DNA from 3 places in the Streptomyces sp. NPDC050508 genome. Region 2 is predicted to be linked to each of the others. Evidence: riboswitches for the same ligand, from Rfam matches in the RefSeq annotation. Region 2 holds a riboswitch; each other region holds the start of a gene.

What was found. A riboswitch is a leader RNA that binds a small molecule or an ion and turns the genes downstream of it on or off. The one in region 2 is predicted to bind thiamine pyrophosphate.
Region 1: it holds a riboswitch for thiamine pyrophosphate, as region 2 does, so the genes downstream of both, thiC (phosphomethylpyrimidine synthase ThiC) here and AB0I69_RS18975 (thiamine ABC transporter substrate-binding protein) in region 2, are expected to answer to the same signal.
Region 3: it holds a riboswitch for thiamine pyrophosphate, as region 2 does, so the genes downstream of both, thiO (glycine oxidase ThiO) here and AB0I69_RS18975 (thiamine ABC transporter substrate-binding protein) in region 2, are expected to answer to the same signal.

Annotation. Positions count from the first base shown of each region.
Region 1 is NZ_JBFAJJ010000002.1:657,690-665,696, forward strand. Features, by position in the region: gene AB0I69_RS08205 (IclR family transcriptional regulator C-terminal domain-containing protein) at 1-754, shown strand, start outside; gene AB0I69_RS08210 (SsgA family sporulation/cell division regulator) at 854-1,291, shown strand; gene AB0I69_RS08215 (YibE/F family protein) at 1,447-2,919, opposite strand; TPP riboswitch at 2,991-3,180, shown strand; gene thiC (phosphomethylpyrimidine synthase ThiC) at 3,173-4,957, shown strand; gene AB0I69_RS08225 (serine hydrolase domain-containing protein) at 4,986-6,233, opposite strand; gene AB0I69_RS08230 (hypothetical protein) at 6,432-7,424, shown strand; gene AB0I69_RS08235 (NADP-dependent oxidoreductase) at 7,464-8,007, opposite strand, start outside.
Region 2 is NZ_JBFAJJ010000006.1:159,366-167,372, reverse strand. Features, by position in the region: gene pyrH (UMP kinase) at 1-392, shown strand, start outside; gene frr (ribosome recycling factor) at 523-1,080, shown strand; gene AB0I69_RS18985 (phosphatidate cytidylyltransferase) at 1,080-2,270, shown strand; gene rlmN (23S rRNA (adenine(2503)-C(2))-methyltransferase RlmN) at 2,363-3,469, shown strand; TPP riboswitch at 3,492-3,598, shown strand; gene AB0I69_RS18975 (thiamine ABC transporter substrate-binding protein) at 3,595-4,674, shown strand; gene AB0I69_RS18970 (iron ABC transporter permease) at 4,722-6,323, shown strand; gene AB0I69_RS18965 (ABC transporter ATP-binding protein) at 6,324-7,355, shown strand; gene AB0I69_RS18960 (maleylpyruvate isomerase family mycothiol-dependent enzyme) at 7,380-8,007, shown strand, end outside.
Region 3 is NZ_JBFAJJ010000022.1:75,822-83,828, reverse strand. Features, by position in the region: gene AB0I69_RS41580 (hypothetical protein) at 1-650, opposite strand, end outside; gene metF (methylenetetrahydrofolate reductase [NAD(P)H]) at 707-1,630, opposite strand; gene thiE (thiamine phosphate synthase) at 1,742-2,401, opposite strand; gene AB0I69_RS41565 (Rv2175c family DNA-binding protein) at 2,506-2,877, opposite strand; gene AB0I69_RS41560 (FAD-dependent oxidoreductase) at 2,942-4,171, opposite strand; TPP riboswitch at 4,341-4,451, shown strand; gene thiO (glycine oxidase ThiO) at 4,449-5,630, shown strand; gene thiS (sulfur carrier protein ThiS) at 5,627-5,827, shown strand; gene AB0I69_RS41545 (thiazole synthase) at 5,831-6,625, shown strand; gene pknB (Stk1 family PASTA domain-containing Ser/Thr kinase) at 6,799-8,007, shown strand, end outside.

The DNA.
Region 1 (8,007 bases), on a different contig from region 2:
GCAGCAGTCCGCCACCCTCATCGGTTCCGTCCAGCGGGCGATGCGCTTGTTGGAGTCCGTCGCCGCGCACCAGTACGGCGCCCCCGCCAAGCAACTGGCCCGCGAGACCGGCCTCGCCCTCCCTACGGCATACCACCTGCTGCGGACCCTCGTGCACGAGGGCTATCTCCGCCGTGACAAAGGGCTGTTCTTCCTCGGGGAGGCAGCCGAGCGGTTGAGCAGCAGCGGAGCACAGGAGAAACGTCGCAGCACGATCGTCGACGCGCTGGCCGCCTGGCGGGATTCGATCGGCGTACCGGTCTACTACGCGATGTACCGCGAGGGTGAGATCGAGGTCATGTGCGTCGCCGACACCCCCGGCAACCCGGCGGTCGAGGAGTGGGCCGACTTCCGTGAGACGGGGCACGCGCACGCGATCGGGCAGTGTCTGCTGGCCCAGTTGGACGAGGACGCCCGCCGCGACCACCTCGACCGTTACCCCGCGCAGTCCCTCACCCCGTACACCGTGCGGGACGGCCACTCCCTGTTGCGGCGCCTGGAACGGATGCGCCGGATGGAGCTGGTGGTGGAGCGTCAGGAGTACGCACTGGGGACGGTCTGCGCGGCGATTCCGATCACGCTCGGCGCCACGGCGGCCACGATGGCGATTTCCCTGCCGTCGCATCAGGCCGATCGCCTGTTGGCCGCGGCTCGGCAGTTGCAGAGCGAGGTCGGGAGGCTGCTGGGGTCGCTCGCGCTCTCTATCAGTATCTGAAAACTTACTCCTTGTGATCTAACGTGTACGTTCAGCAATATTCCTTCAGTGTCACGGGGATCATTCCCGGCCAGGCAACGGCAGTTGACGGGATAGGCGATGCGCGAGTCCGTACAGGCAGAGGTCATGATGAGCTTTCTCGTCTCCGAGGAGCTCTCCTTCCGTATCCCGGTTGAACTGGGTTACGAGACATGCGATCCGTACGCCGTACGGCTGACCTTCCATTTGCCGGGCGACGCCCCGGTGACCTGGACCTTCGGCCGGGAGCTGCTGATCGACGGCCTGGGCAGGCCGTGCGGGGAAGGCGATGTGCGGATCGAGCCCGTCGATCCCGAGATGCTGGGCGAGGTGCTGATCCGGCTTCAGGTCGGCAGCGACCAGGCGCTGTTCCGCACCGGCACGGCTCCCCTCGTGGCGTTCCTCGACCGCACGGACCGGCTGGTTCCGCTCGGCCAGGAGGGCGCCCTCGCGGACTTCGACGCCCATCTCGACGAGGCGCTCGACCGCATCCTGGCGGAGGAGCAGAGCGCCGGCTGAAGCGTTGTTACGGCGGCCGGGGTGGCGTAACGCTTCGCCACGATTCCTGGAGTTCCATGAGCCTCCTGGGGGCGCCCGAGCCCTGACTGGTCCTCCGGGGCCCAGAGTCCGCAGTAACGCTTCTGCTCGGCTCTGTGCGGCGGTTCCCGCCGTCCTCAGTGCTTGCGGCGCCGGCCCTTGCCGCCGCGCGCCGCCGCGGGCTTGGCACTCGGCGCGGCCGTGGCCGCAGCGGGCGCTCCCGCCGGAGCCGTGTCGGATCCCGGTCGGTCCGCGGAGACCACCAGGGCCGCGAGGGCCGTGGTGACCGGTACCGACGCGACCAGGCCGATCGAGCCCACCAGCGTGCGCACGATCTCCTCGGCGACCAACTCGCTGTTGGCGACGGCCCCGACGCTGCTCTGCGCGATGGAGAAGAGCAGCAGCAGCGGCAGGGCGGCGCCCGCGTAGGCGAGGACGAGCGTGTTGACCACGGACGCGATGTGGTCGCGGCCGATCCGGATACCGGCGCGGTACAACCCCCGCCAGCCCATCGACGGGTTGGCCTCGTGCAGCTCCCAGACCGCCGACGTCTGCGTGACCGTCACATCGTCGAGCACGCCGAGCGAACCGATGATGACGCCGGCGAGCAGCAGACCGCTCATGTCGATCGACGGGTACAGGCCGTGGATCAGGCCCGTGTTGTCGTCCGTGTTGCCGGTGAGCGCGGCCCAGCCGATGAACACCGAACCCAGGACGCCGATCAGCACCAGCGACATCAGCGTCCCGAGCACCGCCACCGACGTACGGGCCGACAGGCCGTGGCACATGTAGAGGGCGATCAGCATGATGGCGCTCGACCCGACCACCGCCACGATCAGCGGGTTCGAGCCGTGCAGGATCGCGGGCAGGATGAAGAAGTTGAGGATCATGAAGCTGATGGCCAGCGCCACCAGCGCCATGACACCGCGCAGTCGGCCCACCACCACGACGGCCAGGGCGAAGATCCCGGCGAGCAGCGCCATCGGGAACTTACGGTTCACATCGGTGACCGAGTACTGCAGATCCCTGGGCGCGGAGGGCTCGTACGCGACCACGACCTTCTCGCCCTGATGCAACTGCCGTGACTGGTCAGGCTGCACGATCTCCGTGAACGTACGGCCCTTGTCCTTGCCGGTGCCGACCGTGACCGTCGCCTTCTTGCAGGTACCGGCCGCCTCCTGTGCCGCCGAGGAGCCCTCGGCGGTGGAGGTGTCGCCGGTCGAGCCCCCGCCCGAGGCGTTCACCGACGCGCAGCTCACGCTGACGACCTTGGTGACCGTCGCCTGCTGTGTCTGCCGGTCGAAGCCGACGCCGGTGCGCTTGTGCGAGGGAGCGCCGCCGGGCCACAGCACGACCATCCCGACAACGACCGCCACCGTGAAGGGGATCAGGATCGCCGCGATGACCTTTCGCAGGTGCCGGGAGACGGGAGCGGCGGGGCCATGGCTGTGCGAATGACCGTGCCCACCGCTGGCGCCGGAACCGTGCCCGCTGTCCCCGCCCGATCCGTGATCGTGCCCGGAACCGGAACCGTGGTCGTCGCCGGATCCGTGGTCGTGGCCATGGGGCGGCCCGGTCGGCGGGTACGGGGGCTGCTGCGTCGTGGTCACCGCCCGATCATCGCAAGAACGCCGGGGGCCCACTGTTCACCGCGCCACTTATGACGCTAGCGTGGAGGCACCTTTGCACACGCGGGAGCTCGGAGCACCGGGCTGAGAGGGCGCTGACCTTCGTCTCTGCGATGTTTCACGGGAAACGTCACCTGAATCGAGTGATGTTTCACATGAAACATCGGCTGACGGAAGCCGCTGCGTCGACCGCTGAACCTGTTACCGGGTAATGCCGGCGTAGGGAGTAGGTCTCATGACCAACAAGGACGTACGCACGCCTGCCTCCAGCCAGGACGAACAGCCCACGGAGGCCGGGAAGTCCATCGGCTGGCACAAGGGGTACGTCGAGGGCTCACGCCCCGATCTGCGAGTGCCGGTCCGTCAGGTGCACCTCACCAACGGGCAGTCCGTGACGCTGTACGACACCTCCGGCCCGTACACCGATCCACTCGTCGACACCGACGTCCGCAGGGGGCTGGCGCCGCTGCGGGAGAACTGGATCATCGCTCGCGGTGACACCGAGGAGTACGCGGGCCGTCCCGTCCGCCTAGAGGACGACGGAATCAAGCACACATCACCGCGCGGTGGACTGCGCAATTTGGACGCGGTGTTCCCCGGCCGACCGCGTCAGCCGCGGCGCGGGCGGGGTGGCGAGGCGGTCACTCAACTCGCCTATGCGCGACGGGGTGAGATCACGCCCGAGATGGAGTTCGTGGCCGTACGGGAGAACGTTGCGCCCGAGGTGGTCCGGGAGGAGATCGCCGCGGGGCGTGCGGTGTTGCCGGCCAACGTCAACCACCCCGAGATCGAACCGATGATCATAGGTAAGCGGTTCCTGGTGAAGGTCAACGCCAACATCGGCAACTCCGCGGTCACTTCCTCCATCGAGGAGGAGGTCGAGAAGATGACCTGGGCGACCCGTTGGGGCGCTGACACGGTCATGGACCTGTCCACCGGCCGCAATATCCACACCACTCGCGAGTGGGTGCTGCGCAACTCCCCCGTCCCCATCGGCACGGTGCCGCTCTACCAGGCGCTCGAAAAGGTCGACGGCCGAGCGGAGGAGCTGACCTGGGAGATCTACAAGGACACGGTCGTCGAACAGGCCGAACAGGGCGTGGACTACATGACGGTCCACGCGGGCGTGCGGCTGCCGTTCGTGCCGCTGACAGCCAACCGTAAGACGGGCATCGTCTCGCGGGGCGGTTCGATCATGGCGGCCTGGTGCCTGGCGCACCACAAGGAATCGTTCCTGTACGAGAACTTCGAGGAACTGTGCGAGATCCTCGCCGCCTACGACGTCACGTACTCGCTGGGCGACGGTCTGCGGCCGGGTTCGATCGCGGACGCCAACGACGAGGCGCAGTTCGCGGAGTTGCGCACGCTCGGGGAACTCAACACGATCGCCAAGCGTTTCAACGTACAGACCATGATCGAGGGCCCGGGACATGTCCCGATGCACAAGATCAAGGAGAACATCGACCTTCAGCAGGAGATCTGTGATGAAGCTCCGTTCTATACGCTCGGCCCGCTGACGACGGACGTCGCGCCTGCGTACGACCACATCACTTCTGGCATCGGTGCCGCGATGATCGCCTGGTGGGGCACGGCCATGCTCTGCTATGTCACGCCCAAGGAGCACTTGGGTCTGCCCAATCGTGACGACGTCAAGACCGGCGTCATCACCTACAAGATCGCCGCCCACGCAGCCGACCTCGCCAAGGGGCACCCAGGTGCACAGGAGTGGGATGACGCGCTGTCCGACGCCCGCTTCGAGTTCCGCTGGGAGGACCAGTTCAACCTGGCCCTCGACCCGGACACGGCACGGGAGTTCCACGACGAGACGCTTCCGGCGGAGCCGGCCAAGACGGCGCACTTCTGCTCGATGTGCGGGCCGAAGTTCTGCTCGATGAAGATCTCCCAGGACATCCGCCGTGAGCACGGTGGCACAAAGTCGGAGGTCGAAGAGGGCATGGCTCGGAAGTCGAAGGAGTTCGCGGCGGCGGGCAACCGGGTGTATCTGCCGATCGCCGACTGACGGAGACCGGCCCGGCTCTTCGGTCAGGTCAGTGCTTGGCGGGTTTCTTGCACAGGGCATGGTCGACAAGGGTGCCTGTCGCGCGGTTGAGGGCGGCCAGGTCCGGCGGTGCGGTGGTGGTCGTGATGGAGACCGTCACCGCGCGGCTGCCGTCCGCGCTCACCGCGGGGCGGGTGTTGACGCCCGCGCCGTCGCCCTCGTGCATGTAGGAGAAACCGCCGCAGGAGAGCGGGATCTTGCGGAGTCCCAGGCCGTAGGTTCCCTCGGGCATCTCGGCCACGTCCTCCGGGTCGTCGGTCCGCTCGACGGTCTGCCGCATCTCGCGCCACTGCTCGGCGGGGAGCAACCTGCCGTCGGCCAGGGCACGGAAGAAGGTGTTCAGGTCGGCGGTGGTGCTCACCACGCCGGAGTCCGCGGTGTGCTGGAAGCTGTGGTCGGTGACGTCGAGACGCCTGCCGTCGGCGGTCGTCAGGTACGCGTTCACGTGCGGGTCGGGCAGGAAGGGGTTCAGCCCGGGGACGGAGGTGTTGCGCAGTCCCAGTTTCGCGATCACCCGGTGCTCGACCAGGTCCTGCCAGCTCGCGCCACTGGCCTTCTCCGCGATCATCCCGGCCAACAGGTAGTTGGTGTTGGAGTACGCCCAGCGGGTGGCGCCGCCCGGCTGGGGGACGAACACCGGCCGGTGCTTCATCGCCACCGCGACCAGGTCGGCCGTGGGGGTGGCGTCGTAGCGGTTCTCGTCGAAGTGGTTGATCAGCCGGTCCTGGATCTCCGGGTCGTCGATGTAGTCGTACAGGCCGCTGGTCTGGCGGAGCAGGTCGCGGACGGTGATGCGGGTGCCGTCGTTGCCGTTGCCCGTGACGACTCCCGGCAGCCAGTGCTCGACGATGTCGTCGAGCGACAGCCGCTTCTCCGCGACGAGTTGGAGGACGACGGTCGCCACGAAGGTCTTCGTCGTGCTCGCCACGCGGAAGTGCGCGTTCCAGGGGATCGGGGCCGTGGAGTCGACCGTGCGGGTGCCGATGCGTGCCATGAGCGGCGGGCCGTTCGGTCCGTCGACCCTGGCCAGCACGTTCACATCACCGCCGCCGGCCTTTCGTACGGCTGCGAGGTCCTGTTGGAGTGTGTGCTCGGTGTAGGACGACGGCCTCGGCGCCGTGTGCGTGGCGGTGGCGGTGGATGTGGTGGCGGCGGTCGCTGCCAGGGGTGAGGCCAGTGCGAGCAGTGCTGCTGCCAGTGCGGCGGCGCCGGCCTTTTTCGACGACGGCATCTGCATGTTCGTATCCCCCGGTGCTCCGGTTTCCGGTCGGTGACGATCACCAGCCAACCGGATCTGCCGACGTGAGGGGATGGGACTGCCCTCCGAATGTGGGGTGCACCTGGCCCCCGTACGAACTACGGGTTCACCCCCGGATGTACCGCGTAGATTGGCGCTGCTTCAGGGGGGCGTTGTGAGTTGGGGGACTAGAGGGCGATGGAGACCGTGAACCTTCTGCAGGTGACGGACGAGGCACAGTCGCTGGGGTGGGACGGCGATGATCTGGTCGATGTCGTGGGTGGTCGGCGGTGGGGTCCTGATGGTGTGGAGCATGTTGCCTCGGTCGTTCATGAGTTTCCCTTCGACCGGAGCGTCAGCTCTCCGTCCGGCCGCTTCACCGTGGTCTACGCCGAGCGGGGCACCGAGGCACTGTTGATCGAGGGCGATCGGCTGGTCCGTGAGCTGGACCGCAGCGACGAGCACGCCGAGGACTTCGACTATCCGGTCGCACTCGGGGTGCTGCGGGACGGCCGTGAGGTACTGGTCCACTGCCCGGACCGGTACGACGTCCTTGAGATCGAGGACGCGGAATCGGGGGAACGGCTCACCGTCGGCGACCGTAGTCCGAGGGACGTTTTCCATTCGCGCCTGGCGGTGTCTCCGGGTGGGACCCATCTGCTGTCGGCGGGTTGGGTGTGGCATCCGTACGGGATCGTCGAAGTCTTCGACCTGGACGATGCGTTGACGGACCCCGCTGTGCTCGACGGCCGTGGCGTACTGCCCTTGGACCCGGGTACCGATGCCGAGGTGGTTTCAGCCTGCTGGCTCGACGGTGACCGCCTGGCCGTGGCGACCGGGGAGGAGTTCCTCGACGACGAGGAGACTCCTGCCCTGGGCCCGCAGGAGTTGGGCGTGTGGTCGCTCTCCGAAAAGCGGTGGGTTCATCGCAACAGGGTCGACTTCAGCATCGGCACGCTGATCCCGTGGGGTGACACGGTCGTCTCGCTGTACGGGCACCCGCGGCTGATCGATGTCACGACGGGGGCGTCGATGGCGGAGTGGCCGGCCGTGGAGGTGTCTCTCAGAGACGGCAGTTACGGGGTCACTCACATACCGACGCCCGTTGCGGCCCTGCATCTGGACGGCACGCGACTGGCTGTCGCGCAGCCGGAGGGCATCGCGATCATCGACCTTCCTCGTCACGGGTGACAGATCACAGGGCATGGGTCGTGGGTCATGGAGTACGGGTCACGGCACGAGGACGAGCTTGCCGGTGGTGCGCTTGCCCTCGATCGTGCGGTGGGCCTCGGCGGCTTCGGCCAGTGGGTAGGTGCGCTGGACGGAGACCCGTAGCCGACCCGCCTCGATGCGTTCCGTGACCTGCTTCAGCAGGGCGCCGGAGGGCTCGGCCGTGACCCATGTGTAGCGCAGGCCACGGGCGGCGGCCTGCTGCTCGTCCGTGCCGGGGTCGATCGACGCGCCGATGAGCAGACCGTCCGGCCGGAGCACTTCGAGGGACCGCGGGCCGTAGGAACCGCCGACCAGGTCCAGGACCGTGTCCACCGGGGTGACGACGGTCCGGAAGTCGGTGGTGGTGTGGTCGATCAGTTCGTCGGCGCCCAGCCCGCGCAGGAACTCGTGGTTGGCCGTGCGGGCGGTGCCGATGACGTACGCCCCGAGTTCCCTGGCCAGTTGGACGGCGACGTGACCGACGCCGCCCGCCGCCGCGTGGATCAGCACCCGGTCGCCGGGCCGGACGCGCGCCAGCACGGCCAGTGCCTGCCAGGCGGTG
Region 2 (8,007 bases):
TCCCGCTGCGCGCCGTGCGGCACCTGGAGAAGGGCCGCGTGGTCATCTTCGGCGCCGGTATGGGCATGCCGTACTTCTCGACCGACACCACCGCCGCACAGCGCGCCCTGGAGATCAACGCCGAGGCGCTGCTGATGGGCAAGAACGGAGTGGACGGGGTCTACGACTCCGACCCGAAGACGAACTCCGAGGCCGTCAAGTTCGATGCGCTCAGCTACGGCGAGGTCATCACCCAGGACCTCAAGGTCGCCGACATGACCGCCATCACCCTGTGCCGCGACAACAAGCTTCCGATCCTGGTCTTCGAGCTTCTGGCGGAGGGCAATATCGCCCGCGCCGTCAAGGGTGAGAAGATCGGCACGCTTGTGGGTGACCAAGGCAGCCAGGGCTGATGACCCTGACCGGGGGATGGACAATGTCCTGCCGGTCGGGAACCGTGCAGGAAGAAGACGCGACGCAGCCGGCCGCCGACGCCGACACAGCACAGCAGCCGGGCCTACTCAAGACACGCAGGAGCAAGTGGTGATCGAAGAGACCCTCCTCGAAGCCGAGGAGAAGATGGAGAAGGCCGTCGTGGTCGCCAAGGAGGACTTCGCCGCGATCCGCACCGGCCGTGCGCACCCGGCGATGTTCAACAAGATCGTGGCCGACTACTACGGCGCACTGACACCGATCAACCAGCTGGCTTCGTTCTCCGTGCCGGAGCCGCGGATGGCCGTGGTGACCCCGTTCGACAAGACCGCGCTGCGGAACATCGAGCAGGCGATCCGCGACTCGGACCTGGGCGTCAATCCCAGCAACGACGGCAACATCATCCGAGTGACGTTCCCCGAGCTGACCGAGGAGCGCCGCAAGGACTACATCAAGGTCGCCCGGACCAAGGCCGAGGACTCCAAGGTGTCCATCCGCGCCGTCCGCCGCAAGGCCAAGGACGCCCTGGACAAGCTCGTCAAGGACAAGGAGTCCGGCGAGGACGAGGTCCGTCGTGCGGAGAAGGAGCTCGACGACACCACGGCGAAGTACGTCGCCCAGGTGGACGAACTCCTCAAGCACAAGGAAGCGGAGCTGCTAGAGGTCTGATGAACGACTCTTCCTGGGGGGCACCGCCACAAGCCGGGTACTGGGGGCCGTCCGACCAGGGGCCTGTCCAGGGGGCTGCCCCGGCGGGTCCCACGTACGATGCGCCTGAGGCGCAGCAGACTCGCCCCATGCCCATCGTGCCCGACGAGCCCGCATACGGCGGACACCAGGATGACGACCGGGGGGCCGCTCGGCTGAGCGGCCCCTTGTTCCGCGACGAGACGCAGCAACCGCCGTACGACGTACGGCAGTCGCAGCCATACGACCCGCGGACGCAGCCGACCGACATGCCGCCGGCGCAGCCCTACGGGGCGGTGCCGCAGAATCCGGAGCCCATGCCCGACGCCCCGCCACCGGCGCCCGCCCCGCAGAAGAAGAGCGCGGGCCGGGACCTGGGTGCGGCCATAGGGGTCGGCGTCGGGCTCGCCGTGGTGATCGTCGCGTCCCTCTTCGTGGTGAAGGCCGCGTTCGTGGGAGTGATAGCGGTCGCCGTTGTGGTCGGGCTGTGGGAGCTCACCTCCCGGCTGCAGGAGCGCAAGGGCATCAAGGCGCCCCTCGTGCCCCTGGCGGTCGGCGGTGCGGCGATGGTCGTCGCCGGGTACGTCCGGGGCCCCGAGGGTGCCTGGGTCGCCATGGCGCTCACGGCGCTCGCCGTCCTCGTATGGCGGATGACGGAGCCGCCCGAGGGCTACCTGAAGGACGTCACGGCGGGCGTCTTCGCGGCGTTCTACGTGCCGTTCCTGGCCACGTTCGTCGCCATGATGCTGACCGCCGACGACGGCGCCTGGCGGGTCCTGACGTTTCTGCTGCTGACCGTGGTCAGCGACACTGGGGCGTACGCCATCGGCTGGCGCTTCGGCACGCACAAGCTCGCCCCACGCATCAGCCCCGGAAAGACCCGCGAGGGCCTGTTCGGGGCGGTGTCCTTCGCGATGGTGGCGGGCGCGCTGTGCATGCAGTTCCTGATCGACGACGGCAGCTGGTGGCAGGGTCTCGTCCTGGGCCTCGCGGTCGCGGCCAGCGCGACGCTGGGTGACCTCGGCGAGTCCATGATCAAGCGCGACCTGGGCATCAAGGACATGGGCACGCTGCTGCCGGGCCACGGCGGCATCATGGACCGGCTCGACTCTTTGCTGCCGACCGCTCCGGTGGTGTGGCTGTTGTTGGTTCTGTTCGTCGGGTCCGGCTGAAACGCGGTCCGACCTGCGGTTTTGTGTGTGAGGGGCTCGTTGTCCACAGGGCGGCGAGTCCCTCTTCGTATGTCTGCGACACTGGTAGGGCCATGCCTAAGCCCGGAGAACTCACATTCGTCGCCCCCCGCGGAGCCCAGAAGCCCCCGCGGCACCTCGCCGACCTCACGCCCGCCGAGCGCAAGGAAGCCGTCGCCGCGATCGGGGAGAAGCCGTTTCGCGCCAAGCAGCTCTCGCAGCACTACTTCGCGCGGTTCGCGCACGACCCGGCGGAGTGGACCGACATCCCCGCCGGTTCGCGCGCCAAGCTGCAGGAGGCGCTGCTTCCTGAGCTGATGACCGTCGTACGGCATCTGTCGACCGACCAGGACACCACCCGCAAGACCCTGTGGCGGCTGTTCGACGGGACGCTCGTCGAGTCCGTGCTGATGCGGTACCCGGACCGGGTGACCATGTGCATCAGCTCCCAGGCGGGGTGCGGCATGAACTGCCCGTTCTGCGCCACCGGGCAGGCCGGGCTGGACCGGAACCTGTCCACCGGTGAGATCGTGCACCAGATCGTGGACGGCATGCGGGCGTTGAGGGACGGCGAGATTCCTGGTGGGCCCGCCCGGCTCTCCAACATCGTCTTCATGGGCATGGGCGAGCCCCTCGCCAACTACAAGCGGGTCGTCCAGTCCATCCGCGCCCTCACCGACCCCGAGCCCGACGGCCTCGGCCTCTCGCAGCGCGGGATCACCGTCTCGACGGTCGGACTGGTGCCGGCGATCCACCGGTTCTCCGACGAGGGCTTCAAGTGCCGGCTCGCGATCTCGCTGCACGCCCCTGACGACGACCTGCGCGACACCCTGGTCCCCGTGAACACCCGCTGGAAGGTGCGCGAGGTTCTTGACGCGGGCTGGGAGTACGCCGCGAAGTCCGGGCGGCGGCTGTCCATCGAGTACGCGCTGATCCGCGACATCAACGACCAGGCGTGGCGCGGTGACCGGCTCGGCCGGCTCCTCAAGGGCAAGCCCGTGCACGTCAACCTGATCCCGCTGAACCCGACGCCGGGCTCGAAGTGGACCGCCTCCCGTCCCGAGGACGAGAAGGCGTTCGTCGAGGCCATCGCGGCCCATGGGGTGCCGGTGACCGTCCGGGACACCCGTGGCCAGGAGATCGACGGAGCGTGTGGCCAGCTCGCGGCCACCGAGCGGTAATCTCTGCCCGTACGTACATTTTCATATCCGACAGGGGAGCGCGCAGCGCTGAGAGTGCGGCAATCGGGCCGCAGACCCTCTGAACCTCGCCCAGGTCATTCTGGGTAGGAAGTTCGGTCATCACCATGAACGCCAAGAAGTACTGTGCTGTCCTCGTCGGCCTCGGCCTGGTCACGCTCTCCGCGTGCGGGTCGGGGTCGGACGGGAGCGGCGGCTCCGGATCCGACAAGACCGTCACCCTCGTCAGCCACGACTCGTGGGCCGTCTCGAAGAGCGTCCTCAAGGACTTCGAGAAGCAGTCCGGCTACACCGTCAAGGTCCTCAAGGACGGCGACGCCGGCCAGGCCGTCAACAAGGCGATCCTGACCAAGGACAACCCCCAGGGCGACGTCTTCTTCGGCGTCGACAACACCCTGCTCTCCCGCGCGCTCGACAACGGCCTCTTCCAGTCCTACGACGCGAAGGGCTCCGCGCTCGTCAAGCCGGAGTACCGCGTCGACCAGACCAAGCACCGGGTCACGCCCATCGACACCGGCGACATCTGCGTCAACTACGACAAGGCGTACTTCAGCAAGCACAAGCTGACCCCGCCCGCCTCCTTCGCCGACCTGGTCAAGCCCGAGTACAAGAACCTCCTCGTCACCGAGAACGCCGCCACCTCCTCGCCCGGCCTCGGCTTCCTGCTCGGCAGTGCCGCGCAGTTCGGGGACGACGGCTGGCAGGCCTACTGGAAGAAGCTCAAGGCCAACGGCGTGAAGGTCGTCGACGGTTGGGAGCAGGCCTACGACCAGGAGTTCTCCGGTTCGGCCGGCGGCAAGAAGGCGGGCGGCGACCGGCCCCTCGTCGTCTCGTACGCCTCCTCGCCGCCCGCCGAGGTCATCTACGGCGACCCGAAGCCGACCACCGCGCCGACCGGGGTGTCGTACGGCACCTGCTTCCGGCAGACCGAGTACGCGGGGTTGCTCAGCAACGCCAAGAACACCAAGGGCGGCAAGGCGTTCCTCGACTTCCTGCTCACCAAGGAGTTCCAGGACGACATGCCGCTCAACATGTTCGTCTACCCGGTGCGCGAAGGCGCCCAGGTGCCGCAGGAGTTCGTGAAGTACGGTCGCCAGGCCTCGGACCCCGAGACCATGGCCCCCGCAAAGATCGCCGCCGACCGGGACCAGTGGGTCAAGTCGTGGACCTCGCTCGTACTGAAGTAGCCCCGCGGAGGTCCTCCCGGAGGGGGAGCGCGACGCGGCTCGGGCTCATGGCCGTGCCCGTCGCGTTCTTCGCGGTGTTCTTCGCCTACCCCGTCGCCGCGATCGTCGCGCGCGGCCTCAAGGTCGACGGCGCCTGGCAGTTGGGCCGCATCTGGGACGTGTTGGCGCAGTCCGACATCCGGCACGTCCTGTGGTTCACCACCTGGCAGGCGCTCGCCTCCACGGCGCTCACGCTGCTGATCGCGCTCCCCGGCGCGTACGTCTTCGCGCGCTTCGACTTCCCGGGCAGGCATGTCCTGCGGGCCGTCGTGACGGTCCCCTTCGTGCTGCCCACGGTCGTCGTCGGTACGGCCTTCCTCGCGCTCGTCGGCCGGGGCGGACTCCTCGACGACCTGTGGGGCGTACGGCTGGACACGACCGTGTGGGCCATCCTGCTCGCGCACGTCTTCTTCAACTACGCGGTCGTCGTACGGACGGTGGGCGGCCTCTGGGCACAGCTCGACCCGCGTCAGGAGGAGGCCGCGCGGATGCTCGGCGCCTCCCGGCTCCGGGCCTGGCGGAAGGTGACGCTGCCCGCGCTCGGGCCCGCCGTGGCCGCCGCCGCGCTGATGGTCTTCCTCTTCACGTTCACCTCCTTCGGCGTGGTGCAGATCCTCGGCGGCCCGACCTTCTCGACCCTCGAAGTGGAGATCTACCGCCAGACTTCGGAGGTCTTCGACCTGTCCACGGCGGCCGTGCTGACGATCGTCCAGTTCGTCGCGGTGGGCGCGATCCTCGCCGTCCACGCCTGGACGGTACGACGCCGGGAGACGGCCCTACGGCTCGTGGACCCGTCGGTGACCGCACGGCGCCCGCGCGGGGCCGGCCAGTGGACCCTGCTGGCCGGGGTCCTCGGCTCCGTCCTCCTCCTGCTTGTGCTGCCGCTCGCCGTGCTGGTCCAACGGTCCCTGGACTCACGGGACTTCGGCTACTACCGGGCGCTGACCCACGACGACGGCGGCACCTTCCTGGTCCCGCCGATCGCCGCGATCGGCAACTCGCTGGAGTACGCCGTCGCCGCCACCGCCATCGCCGTGGTGATCGGCGGTCTCGCCGCCGCGGCCCTGACCCGGCGCGACGCCGGGCGGCTGGTGCGGGGCTTCGACGCGCTGTTGATGCTGCCGCTCGGGGTGTCGGCGGTGACGGTCGGCTTCGGGTTCCTGATCTCGCTCGACAAACCCCCGGTGGATCTGCGGAGTTCATGGATCCTGGTGCCGCTCGCGCAGGCGCTGGTCGGTGTCCCCTTCGTCGTACGGACCATGCTGCCCGTGCTGCGGGCCGTGGACGGGCGGCTCCGGGAGACGGCGGCCGTGCTCGGGGCGTCGCCGTGGCGGGTGTGGCGGGAGGTCGATCTGCCGCTCGTACGGCGGGCGTTGCTGATCGCCGCCGGGTTCGCGTTCGCGGTGTCGCTGGGGGAGTTCGGCGCGACCGTGTTCATCGCGCGGCCCGACAACCCGACCCTGCCGGTCGCGGTGGCCCGGCTGCTGTCCCGGCCCGGTGATCTCAACTACGGCCAGGCGATGGCCCTTTCGACGATTCTGATGGTGGTGTGCGCGGTGGCTCTGCTGGTCCTTGAGAGGCTGCGCACGGACCGGACGGGGGAGTTCTAGATGCCGCCGAACATGCTGCTCAGCCTTGCGGGCGCGACCGTACGGTTCGGCGGGCGCCCGGTGCTGGACGCCGTCGATCTCGGGGTCGCCGAGCACGAGATCGTGTGTGTGCTCGGGCCCAGCGGCAGCGGCAAGTCGACGCTGCTGCGGGCCGTGGCCGGGCTCCAACCCCTGGATTCCGGGCGGGTGTTGCTCGACGACCGGGACCAGTCGGGCGTGCCCGCGCACAAGCGGGGGGTGGGTCTGATGTTCCAGGACCACCAGTTGTTCCCGCAGCGGGACGTGGCCGGCAACGTCGCCTTCGGGCTGCGTATGCACGGGGCGTCGAAGGGGCAACAGGCCGCGCAGGTCGGCGAGTTGCTGGACCTCGTGGGCCTGCCGGGTGCCGCCCGCCGGGCCGTAGCCGGGCTGTCCGGCGGTGAGCAGCAACGCGTGGCGCTCGCCCGGGCATTGGCGCCCCGCCCCCGTCTCCTCATGCTCGACGAACCGCTCGGTCAGCTCGACCGGTCGCTGCGGGAGCGGCTGGTCGTCGAACTCCGGGAACTCTTCGGTGCGTTGGGCACGACCGTGCTCGCGGTCACGCACGACCAGGGCGAGGCGTTCGCGCTGGCCGACCGGGTCGTGGTGATGCGGGACGGGCGGATCGCCCAGTCCGGTACGCCACTTCAGGTCTGGCAGCATCCCGCCGACGAGTTCGTGGCCCGTTTCCTCGGTTTCGACAACGTGGTCGAGGCCACGGTCACCGGAGAGGCCGCGGACACCCCCTGGGGCAAGGTACCGGTCCCCGAGGGCGCCCCCGAGGGCACCCGCACACTTCTCGTACGCCCCGCAGGCGTACGCCTGTTGCCCGCCGACGAGGGCCTGCGCTGCACGGTCGCCGCCCGCACCTTCAGGGGCACCCATGTCGCCGTACAACTCCAACCGGAGGACGCGCCGCGTCTTGAGGCGGCCTGCGCGCTGCGGGAGGCGCCGGAGGTCGGGGACGCGGTCGGGGTGGAGTTCGACGCGGCCGAAATTGTCGTGCTCGGCTGACCGTGCCCTCGTAGGGTGCGCGGCATGACGTCACTCGCACATGAGCGCTACTGCGACGAAATCGCCCTGCAGGTCGGGCAGCTGAGAGCCGTGGTGACCTCCGGGGCGGATCTGGCGGTCACTGTGCCGACCTGCCCGGACTGGACGCTGGAGCAGCTCGTACGGCACACGGGCGGCGCCCTGCGCTGGGTGGAGCTGCTGGTGCGCACGCGGGCGCAGGAGAACATCCCGGACGAGGAGATCCCGCTCCACGGCGGTCCCGAGGCCGAGGGGGACGCGGATGCGCTGGACGACTGGCTCGCGGAGACCGGCCGGATGGTCGTCGACACGCTGCGGGAGGCCGGGCCCGACACCGGGGTGTGGGCGTGGGCCGGGGACCTCAACTCCGGCTTCTGGGCCCGCCGTATGGCCCACGAGATCACCGTGCACCGCGCGGACGCCACTCTCGCCGCCGGGCTGCCCTACGAGGTCGCGCCCGAGGTGGCCGCCGACGCGATCGACGAGTGGCTGGAGATCCTCGTGTGGGCGCAGCGGGTGGAGGGTGACAAGGACGCGGCGGAACTGCGTAGTTCAGGGCGTCGCAGCATCCACCTGCACGCCACCGACGATCCGGCAGGGGTGAACGCCGAGTGGATCATCGAGCTGGCCGAGG
Region 3 (8,007 bases), on a different contig from region 2:
TAGCCGTCGTAGTTGTAGTTCTGGTCGCCAGCCTGGGCCGCAGCCGCGTAGGCCTGGTCCTGGGTCTGGCCCGCGGTGGCGTACGCCTGGTCCGTGCCCGTGTACTCGGGGTCGGTGGCGTTCGCGTACGCGGCGGTGTTGTAGACGCCGTAGGAGCCGGTGTCGTCGGGCAGGGGCTGCGGCTCGTAGACCGAGGTGGTCTCGGCGGCCGTCGGGTCGACGGGGCGGTTCGGGGTGAAGACGTCGTCGCGGTCGTAGTCGTCGTCCCGGCCGTAGGCGGCCTTGTTCTGGCCGTACTCCTGGAAGCCGCCGCCCGTGTCGAGACCGGAGGCCTCAAGGCCCGGATCCTGCTCGTCCGGTTCGCCGCCGCGGCGCTTGCTGCCGCCCGCGCCCGGTCGCCCGGAGACCGCCCAGCCGGCGTCGAAGCCGCTGCGGAACGACAGGGTGACGTAGGTCTGGCCGACGGCGAAGGCCACGGCACCCAGGCCGATCACGACGACCGAAGCCATCAGCACCCCGAGCACGACGCCCAGGAAGCCCACGAAGGCGAGCAGCCGCCAGCGCAGCCTTGCCTTGTACTGCAGCAACACCTCACCGAGCAACCACAGTGCGACGATGCCGAACGCGATGTAGAGGACCGTCCAGCCCATGTACGCCCCTCTCCCAGTGGCCGCTACGCAGTGTGTCGTATGTCCGGGCGGCCGGTCTAGGCCCGCGGTGGGTGGTGCAGGCCCAGGTTCTCGTAGATTTCCAGCGTCGCCGTGGAGTTGTTGAGCGTAATGAAGTGCAGTCCTGGCACTCCCTCGGCCAGCAGCCGGGCACAGAACTCCGTGGCGAACTCGATCCCGATCGAGCGTACAGCCGCGGGATCGTCTTTGGCTGTGAGGATTCGCTCTTTCAAACCCTCCGGGATGGCGGCGTTGCTGAGCTGCGGCAACCGCTCCAGCATCCGGACGCTGGTCACCGGCATGACCTCGGGGATGACCGGGGTGCCGCAGCCCGCGGCCTCGACGCGGTCGCGCAGCCGAAGATACGACTCCGGCTGGAAGAACATCTGGGTGATCGCGTAGTCGGCGCCGGCCCGGCACTTGTCGACGAAGTGCGCGACGTCCGTGTCCCAGTCCGGGGAGCGCGGGTGCAGCTCCGGGAAGGCGGCGACACCGACGCAGAAGTCGCCCGACTCCTTGATGAGCCGGACCAGTTCGGCCGCGTACGTCAGCCCCTGCGGGTGCGCCACCCAGTCGGCCATGGGGTCGCCTGGCGGGTCGCCGCGCACGGCGAGGATGTTGCGGATCCCGGCGTCGGCGTACTGGCCGATGATGTTGCGCAGTTCGGCGACGGAGTGGTTGACCGCGGTCAGGTGGGCGACCGGGGTGAGCGTGGTGTCGGCGACGATCTGCTCGGTCTCCTTGACGGTGCCCGCGCGGGTCGAGCCGCCGGCGCCGTAGGTCACGGAGACGAAGTCGGGGGCGACGGCCTCGACCCTCCGCAACGCGCTCCACAGGTTCCGCTCGCCCTTGGGGGTCTTCGGCGCGGAGAACTCGAACGAGTACGTCCTCTTGCCGGTCGCGAGCATGTCGCGCACAGTTCGTGCGCGATCAGTCCTGGTGGATGCGGTTCCGAAGGCCATACCCGCAGGTTAGTCAGGGGGCGGCGGTCACCCAACCGGAACCGGAAATTTGCCTGATTTGTCGCCCTGTTGTCCACCCACCGGACACCAGCGCGACCATATGGACAGCCGTCAGAGCTGCCGGAGCCGCTTCGCGAACTCCGCCGCCGCCGCGCCGGGGTCGTCTGCCTCCGTGATCGCCCGTACGACGACGACCCGGCGGGCGCCCGCTTCGAGCACCTCGTCGAGGTTGCCGAGGTCGATGCCGCCGATGGCGAACCAGGGGCGGTCGGTGCCCAGGGCGGCCGTGTACCGGACGAGGTCGAGGCCGGGGGCGTGGCGGCCGGGCTTGGTGGGGGTCGGCCAGCACGGGCCCGTGCAGAAGTAGTCCACGCCCTCCTGGACGGCGGCTGCGGCGGCCTCCTGCTCGGCGTGGGTGGAGCGGCCGGTCAGGACGTCCTCGCCGAGGATCGCGCGGGCCGCGGGCACCGGGAGGTCGCCCTGGCCCAGGTGCAGTACGTCGGCGCGGGCGGCGTGGGCGACGTCCGCGCGGTCGTTGACCGCGAGGAGCCTGCCGTGCCGGGCGCAGGCTTCGGCGAAGACCTGGAGGTGCTCCAGCTCCTCGGCGGCCTCCATGCCCTTGTCGCGCAGCTGCACGATGTCGACCCCGCCGGCCAGGACCGCGTCCAGGAACTCCGCGAGGTCGCCCTGGCGCCGGCGGGCGTCCGTGCAGAGGTAGACCCGGGCGTCGGCGAGTTCCGCGCGGGTGGCGGCTGCGGCGGTGTCGGGCATGCGGGTGTCCCCCGTTGTCGTTGCGTGGTGGTGTCGCGTACGGGCCGCGGGCAGGGCCTCTTCGAGCAGGTCCCCGCGGCCCGTACACCGGTCGGTCGTCCGGGTCAGACGGCGAGCGCCTGGGCGCGGCGCTTCACCTCCGTGCCGCGATTCTCACTCAGCGCCTGCGCGGGGGTGCCGGGCAGGCTCGGGTCGGGGGTGAAGAGCCATTCGAGCATCTCTTCGTCGGAGAAGCCGTCGTCCCGCAGGAGCGTCAAGGTCCCGGTGAGGCCCTTGACGACCTTCTGCTCGGCCCCGTCGATGAAGGCGGCGGGGACGTGCAGCGCGCGGTTCTCACCACGGCGTACGGCGATGACTTGGCCGTCCTTGACCAGCTGCCGCACGCGCGTCACCTCGATATCGAGCATCTCTGCGATGTCGGGCAGCGTGAGCCAGGCGGGGACGAGAGCTTCGGTCTTTGCGTCAATCTCGGTCACGTAAACAGCGTGCCATCCCGGACTGACAGTCGGAAGTCGGGCCGGTCCGACCCGGGGGGACGAACTAGGCGATAGCCGCCTTCATCGGGAGAGAAGCGTCCGCCAGCAGCTCGGGATTCACCGGGGTCGCCGACTCGATCAGACGGCGGCCCTGGGCCAGGTCACGGGGGCGGCCGACCGCCAGGAGGGCCACCAGACGGTCCCCGCGCAGCCAGCAGACGCTCCACGCCGGGGCGGACGGGTCGCCGCGCCACAGGGTGGTGTCGGCGGACGCGTGGTGGCCGGCGTACTGGACGAACCGGCCGAACTGCTCGGACCAGAAGTACGGCACCGGGTCGTAGACCGCCGGGGTCTCCCCGACGATGTTCGCGGCGACCGTGCGCGGGCCCTGGAGGGCGTTGTCCCAGTGGTGGACGAGAAGTCGCTCGCCGTACCTTCCCGAAGGGAAGGAGGCGCAGTCGCCGACCGCGTACACGTCCGGTACCGAGGTGCGCAGCCCGTCGTCGGCCAGGACCTCGCGGTGTGCGCCCAGTTCGATGCCGGAGCCCGTCAGCCAGGCGGTGGCGGGGCGGGCGCCGATGCCGACCACCACGGCGCCGGCGGGCAGCCGTGAGCCGTCGTCGAGGACCACCGTGCCGGGTTCGATGCGCTCCACGCGTGCGTGCGTCCGCAGCGAGGCTCCGGCGTCGGCGTACCAGGCGGCCATCGGCGCGGCCACCTCGGCGGGCAGCGCGCCCGCCAGCGGCCGGTCGGCGGCTTCTACGACGGTCACCGCGCAGCCCGCCTCGCGCGCGGCCGTGGCGAACTCGGCGCCGATCCAGCCCGCGCCGACGACCACGATGTCGTGCTGCCGGGCGAGCACGGGCCGCAGCCGCTCGGCGTCGTCCAGGGTGCGGAGCAGATGCACGCCGGGGATGCCGTCGGCGCCCGGCAGCCGGATCGGTTCGGCACCGGTGGCGAGGACGAGGACGTCGTAAGGCACCGGCCCTTCAGCCGTGTCCAGTTCGTGGTCGGCGGGGCGCAGGCCCAACACCTCGCGCCCCAGCTGCACTTCGATGCCGAGCGCCTCGAAGTCGACGTCGAAGGCGGAGCCCTCGGCCTTGCCGAGCAGGACGGCCTTGGACAGCGGGGGCCGGTCGTACGGCTGATGGGGTTCGGCGCCGATCAGGGTGACGGTGCCGGTGAAGCCCTGTTCCCGGAGGGCGACCGCGGTCTGCACCCCGGCCATGCCCGCGCCGACGACGACCACGCGCCGCCCTGCTGTCGTGCCCTGTTCCCGCGTCTGCTCACTCACTCGATCACCATAGACACCTGACAATTTGTCAGTCAGCGGGCGCGTCAGGTGACCTGTTCCACACCGCTCGTCCCGCCGCCGTGTCGCGACGTCGCCGCCCGCGGACTCGGCCCAGGTCTCGCGGAGGCTCCCTTACCGACACATACGGCACGGGCTAGGGTGGCCGAGGTAAAGCACTCGCGGGAGTCCGGACGACCGGGCTGAGAGGGAGGCTGGCGGCCTCCGACCGTACGAACCTGATCCGGGTCATGCCGGCGAAGGGAGGGGCTGGACGCCCATGCCTACACGTAGCTCAGACGTCCTCGTCGTCGGGGGCGGGATCATCGGCCTGGTCACGGCCTGGCGCGCGGCTCAACGCGGGTTCGCCACGGCCGTAGTGGACCCCGAGCCGGGCGGCGGGGCCGCCCAGGTGGCCGCCGGGATGCTGGCCGCCGTCACCGAACTCCACTACGGCGAGCAGACCCTGCTCGCCCTGAACCTCGCGTCGGCGCAGCGCTACCCGGACTTCGCGGCCGAGCTGACCGACCTCACCGGCCTCGACCTCGGCTACCGCCGCTGCGGCACGCTCGCTGTCGCCCTGGATGCCGACGACCGCGCCCATCTGCGCGAACTGCATGCCCTGCAGCACCGGTCGGGCCTGGACTCCGAGTGGCTGTCCGGGCGCGAGTGCCGACGCCTGGAGCCGATGCTCGCGCCGGGCGTGCGCGGGGGGCTCAGGGTCGACGGCGACCACCAGGTCGACCCGCGGCGGCTGGCGGGCGCGCTGGTGGCCGCCTGCGAGCGCGCCGGGGTCGTCTTCCACCGGACGTGGGCCGAGCGGCTCACGGTCGAGCGGGACCGCGCCACGGGGGTCGTCACGCGCGAGGGCGAGGCACTGGGCGCGGGCGAGGCACTGGGCGCGGGCCAGGTGGTCCTCGCCGGCGGCAGCCTCAGCGGGCGGCTGAAGGGGGTCCCTGACGACGTCCTGCCACCCGTACGGCCGGTGAAGGGGCAGGTGCTGCGGCTGACCGTGCCGGAGCGCTACGCGCCGTTCCTGAGCCGCACCGTGCGGGCCGTGGTGCGCGGCAGCCACGTGTACCTGGTGCCGCGCGAGAACGGCGAACTGGTCGTCGGCGCGACCAGCGAAGAACTGGGCTGGGACACAACCGTGACAGCCGGCGGTGTCTACGAACTGCTGCGCGACGCCCACGAGCTGGTCCCCGGCATCACCGAACTGCCGCTCACCGAGACCCGGGCCGGACTGCGCCCCGGCTCCCCCGACAACGCGCCGCTGCTCGGCCCGACCGAACTTCCGGGACTGCTGCTGGCCACCGGGCACTACCGCAACGGCGTGCTGCTCACCCCGGTCACCGGCGACGCCCTGGCACACGCGCTGACCACCGGTGAACTCCCGGACGAGGCACGCCCGTTCACACCGAGGCGATTCGGCGCCGGAGCACTCCTGGAGCAGCCCGTATGAACGTCTCCGTCAACGGAGAGCCCCAGGAGATCGCTCCCGGCACGGCTCTCGACACCCTCGTGCGGACCCTGACCCCGTCGCCCTCCGGCGTGGCCGCCGCCCTCAACGAAACCGTCGTCCCGCGCGCGGAGTGGCCGTCGACGTCCCTCTCCGAGGGAGACCGCGTCGAGGTCCTCACCGCCGTCCAAGGAGGCTGACCCATGGCCGACGACCCCTTCGTCCTCGGTGGTACGTCCTTCACGTCCCGGCTGATCATGGGCACCGGCGGTGCGCCCAGCCTCGACGTCCTGGAGCGCGCGCTGGTGGCCTCCGGTACGGAGCTCACGACGGTCGCGATGCGGCGCGTAAACGCTTCCGTGCACGGCTCGGTGCTGTCCGTCCTGGAGCGGCTCGGTATCCGGGTGCTGCCCAACACCGCGGGCTGCTTCACGGCGGGCGAGGCGGTGCTGACGGCGCGGCTGGCGCGGGAGGCGCTCGGGACGGACCTGGTCAAGCTGGAGGTCATCGCGGACGAGCGGACACTGCTGCCGGACCCGATCGAGCTGCTCGACGCCGCCGAGACCCTGGTCGACGACGGTTTCACGGTGCTGCCGTACACGAACGACGATCCCGTGCTGGCGCGGAAGCTGGAGGACGTCGGGTGTGCGGCGATCATGCCGTTGGGGTCACCGATCGGTTCCGGGCTCGGTATCCGCAACCCGCACAACTTCCAGCTGATCACCGAGCACGCGCGTGTGCCGGTGATTCTGGACGCGGGGGCGGGTACGGCGTCCGACGCGGCGTTCGCGATGGAGCTGGGGTGTGCGGGGGTGATGCTCGCCTCGGCGGTGACGCGGGCGCAGGAGCCGGTGTTGATGGCGTCGGCGATGCGGAGCGCGGTGGAGGCGGGGAGGTTGGCGTTCCGGGCGGGGCGTATCCCTCGTCGGCATTTCGCAGAGGCGTCCTCTCCTGCGGAGGGCCTGGCACGGTTCGACCCTGAACGCCCGGCCTTCTGATCTCCCACCCGCGCACCACCCGTTTCCAGTCCGTCGAGTGGTGAACCTTTCCCGTGGGGGTCCCGCCGTCGGCGGCTGGCCGTGCGTGGGATGCGTCACAGGTCCGCTGCAGTACCGCCCCGATCCTGGCCGAAAAGGCGGTGCTGTCAGCGTCGGCTCGTACACTCACCTGCGTGGATACGACCCTTCATGACCCTCTCGTCGGGCAGTTGCTCGACGGCCGGTATCGCGTCGACGCGCGGATCGCCGTCGGCGGGATGGCCACGGTCTACCGGGCCGTGGACACCCGCCTGGATCGGGTTCTCGCGCTCAAGGTGATGCACCCGGGGCTGGCGGCCGACGCCCACTTCGTCGACCGGTTCATCCGCGAGGCCAAGTCGGTCGCGCGGCTGGCGCATCCGAACGTGGTGCAGGTCTTCGACCAGGGCGCCGACCGGTCGTACGTCTATCTGGCGATGGAGTACGTCGCCGGCTGCACCCTGCGCGACGTCCTGCGTGAGCGCGGGGCGCTGCAGCCGCGGGCCGCGCTGGACATCCTGGAGCCGGTGCTCGCCGCGCTCGGTGCCGCGCACCGGGCCGGGTTCGTGCACCGGGACATGAAGCCGGAGAACGTGCTCATAGGGGACGACGGCCGGGTCAAGGTCGCCGACTTCGGGCTGGTCAGGTCCGTGGACACGGTCACCAGCACCACGGGGTCCGTGCTCGGCACGGTGTCGTATCTCGCGCCGGAGCAGATCGAGGGCACCACCGCCGACCCCCGGGTCGACGTGTACGCGTGCGGTGTCGTCCTGTACGAGATGCTGACCGGCCAGAAGCCGCACGACGGGGACTCCGCCGCGATCGTGCTCTACAAGCACCTGCACGAGGACGTCCCGCCGCCCTCGGCGCTCGTGCCGGGGCTGGCGTACGAGCTGGACGAGCTGGTCGCCACCGCCACCGCGCGCACCCCGGACCTCCGGCCCTACGACGCGGTCGCGCTGTTCGGTCTTGTCCGCGAGGCGCGGTCGAGGCTGAGCGCCGAGCAGCTGGACGCGGTGCCGCCGCAGGCGCTGACCTCGGAGTATCCCAACGCCGAGAACCGTACGAGCGTGATCCCGCGCTCGCTGACCGTGCCGCGTCCGCTGCCCGTGAACGAGGACGACGAGCCCGGTGACCCCTTCAACCGGACCAGCCGGTTCGAGAGCGGGCCGCCCATGCCGCCCCGGCGGCGCGAGGCGCGGCGGCCCCGGCGCGGGCTGCTGGCCATCGTCGCCGCCCTGCTGCTGATCGTCGGGGTCGGGGCCGGGGTCTGGTACATCAACTCCGGCCAGTTCACCAAGGTCCCGCCGCTGCTGGCGAAGACCGAGACGCAGGCGAGGGAGCGGCTGAAAGACGCCGGTCTC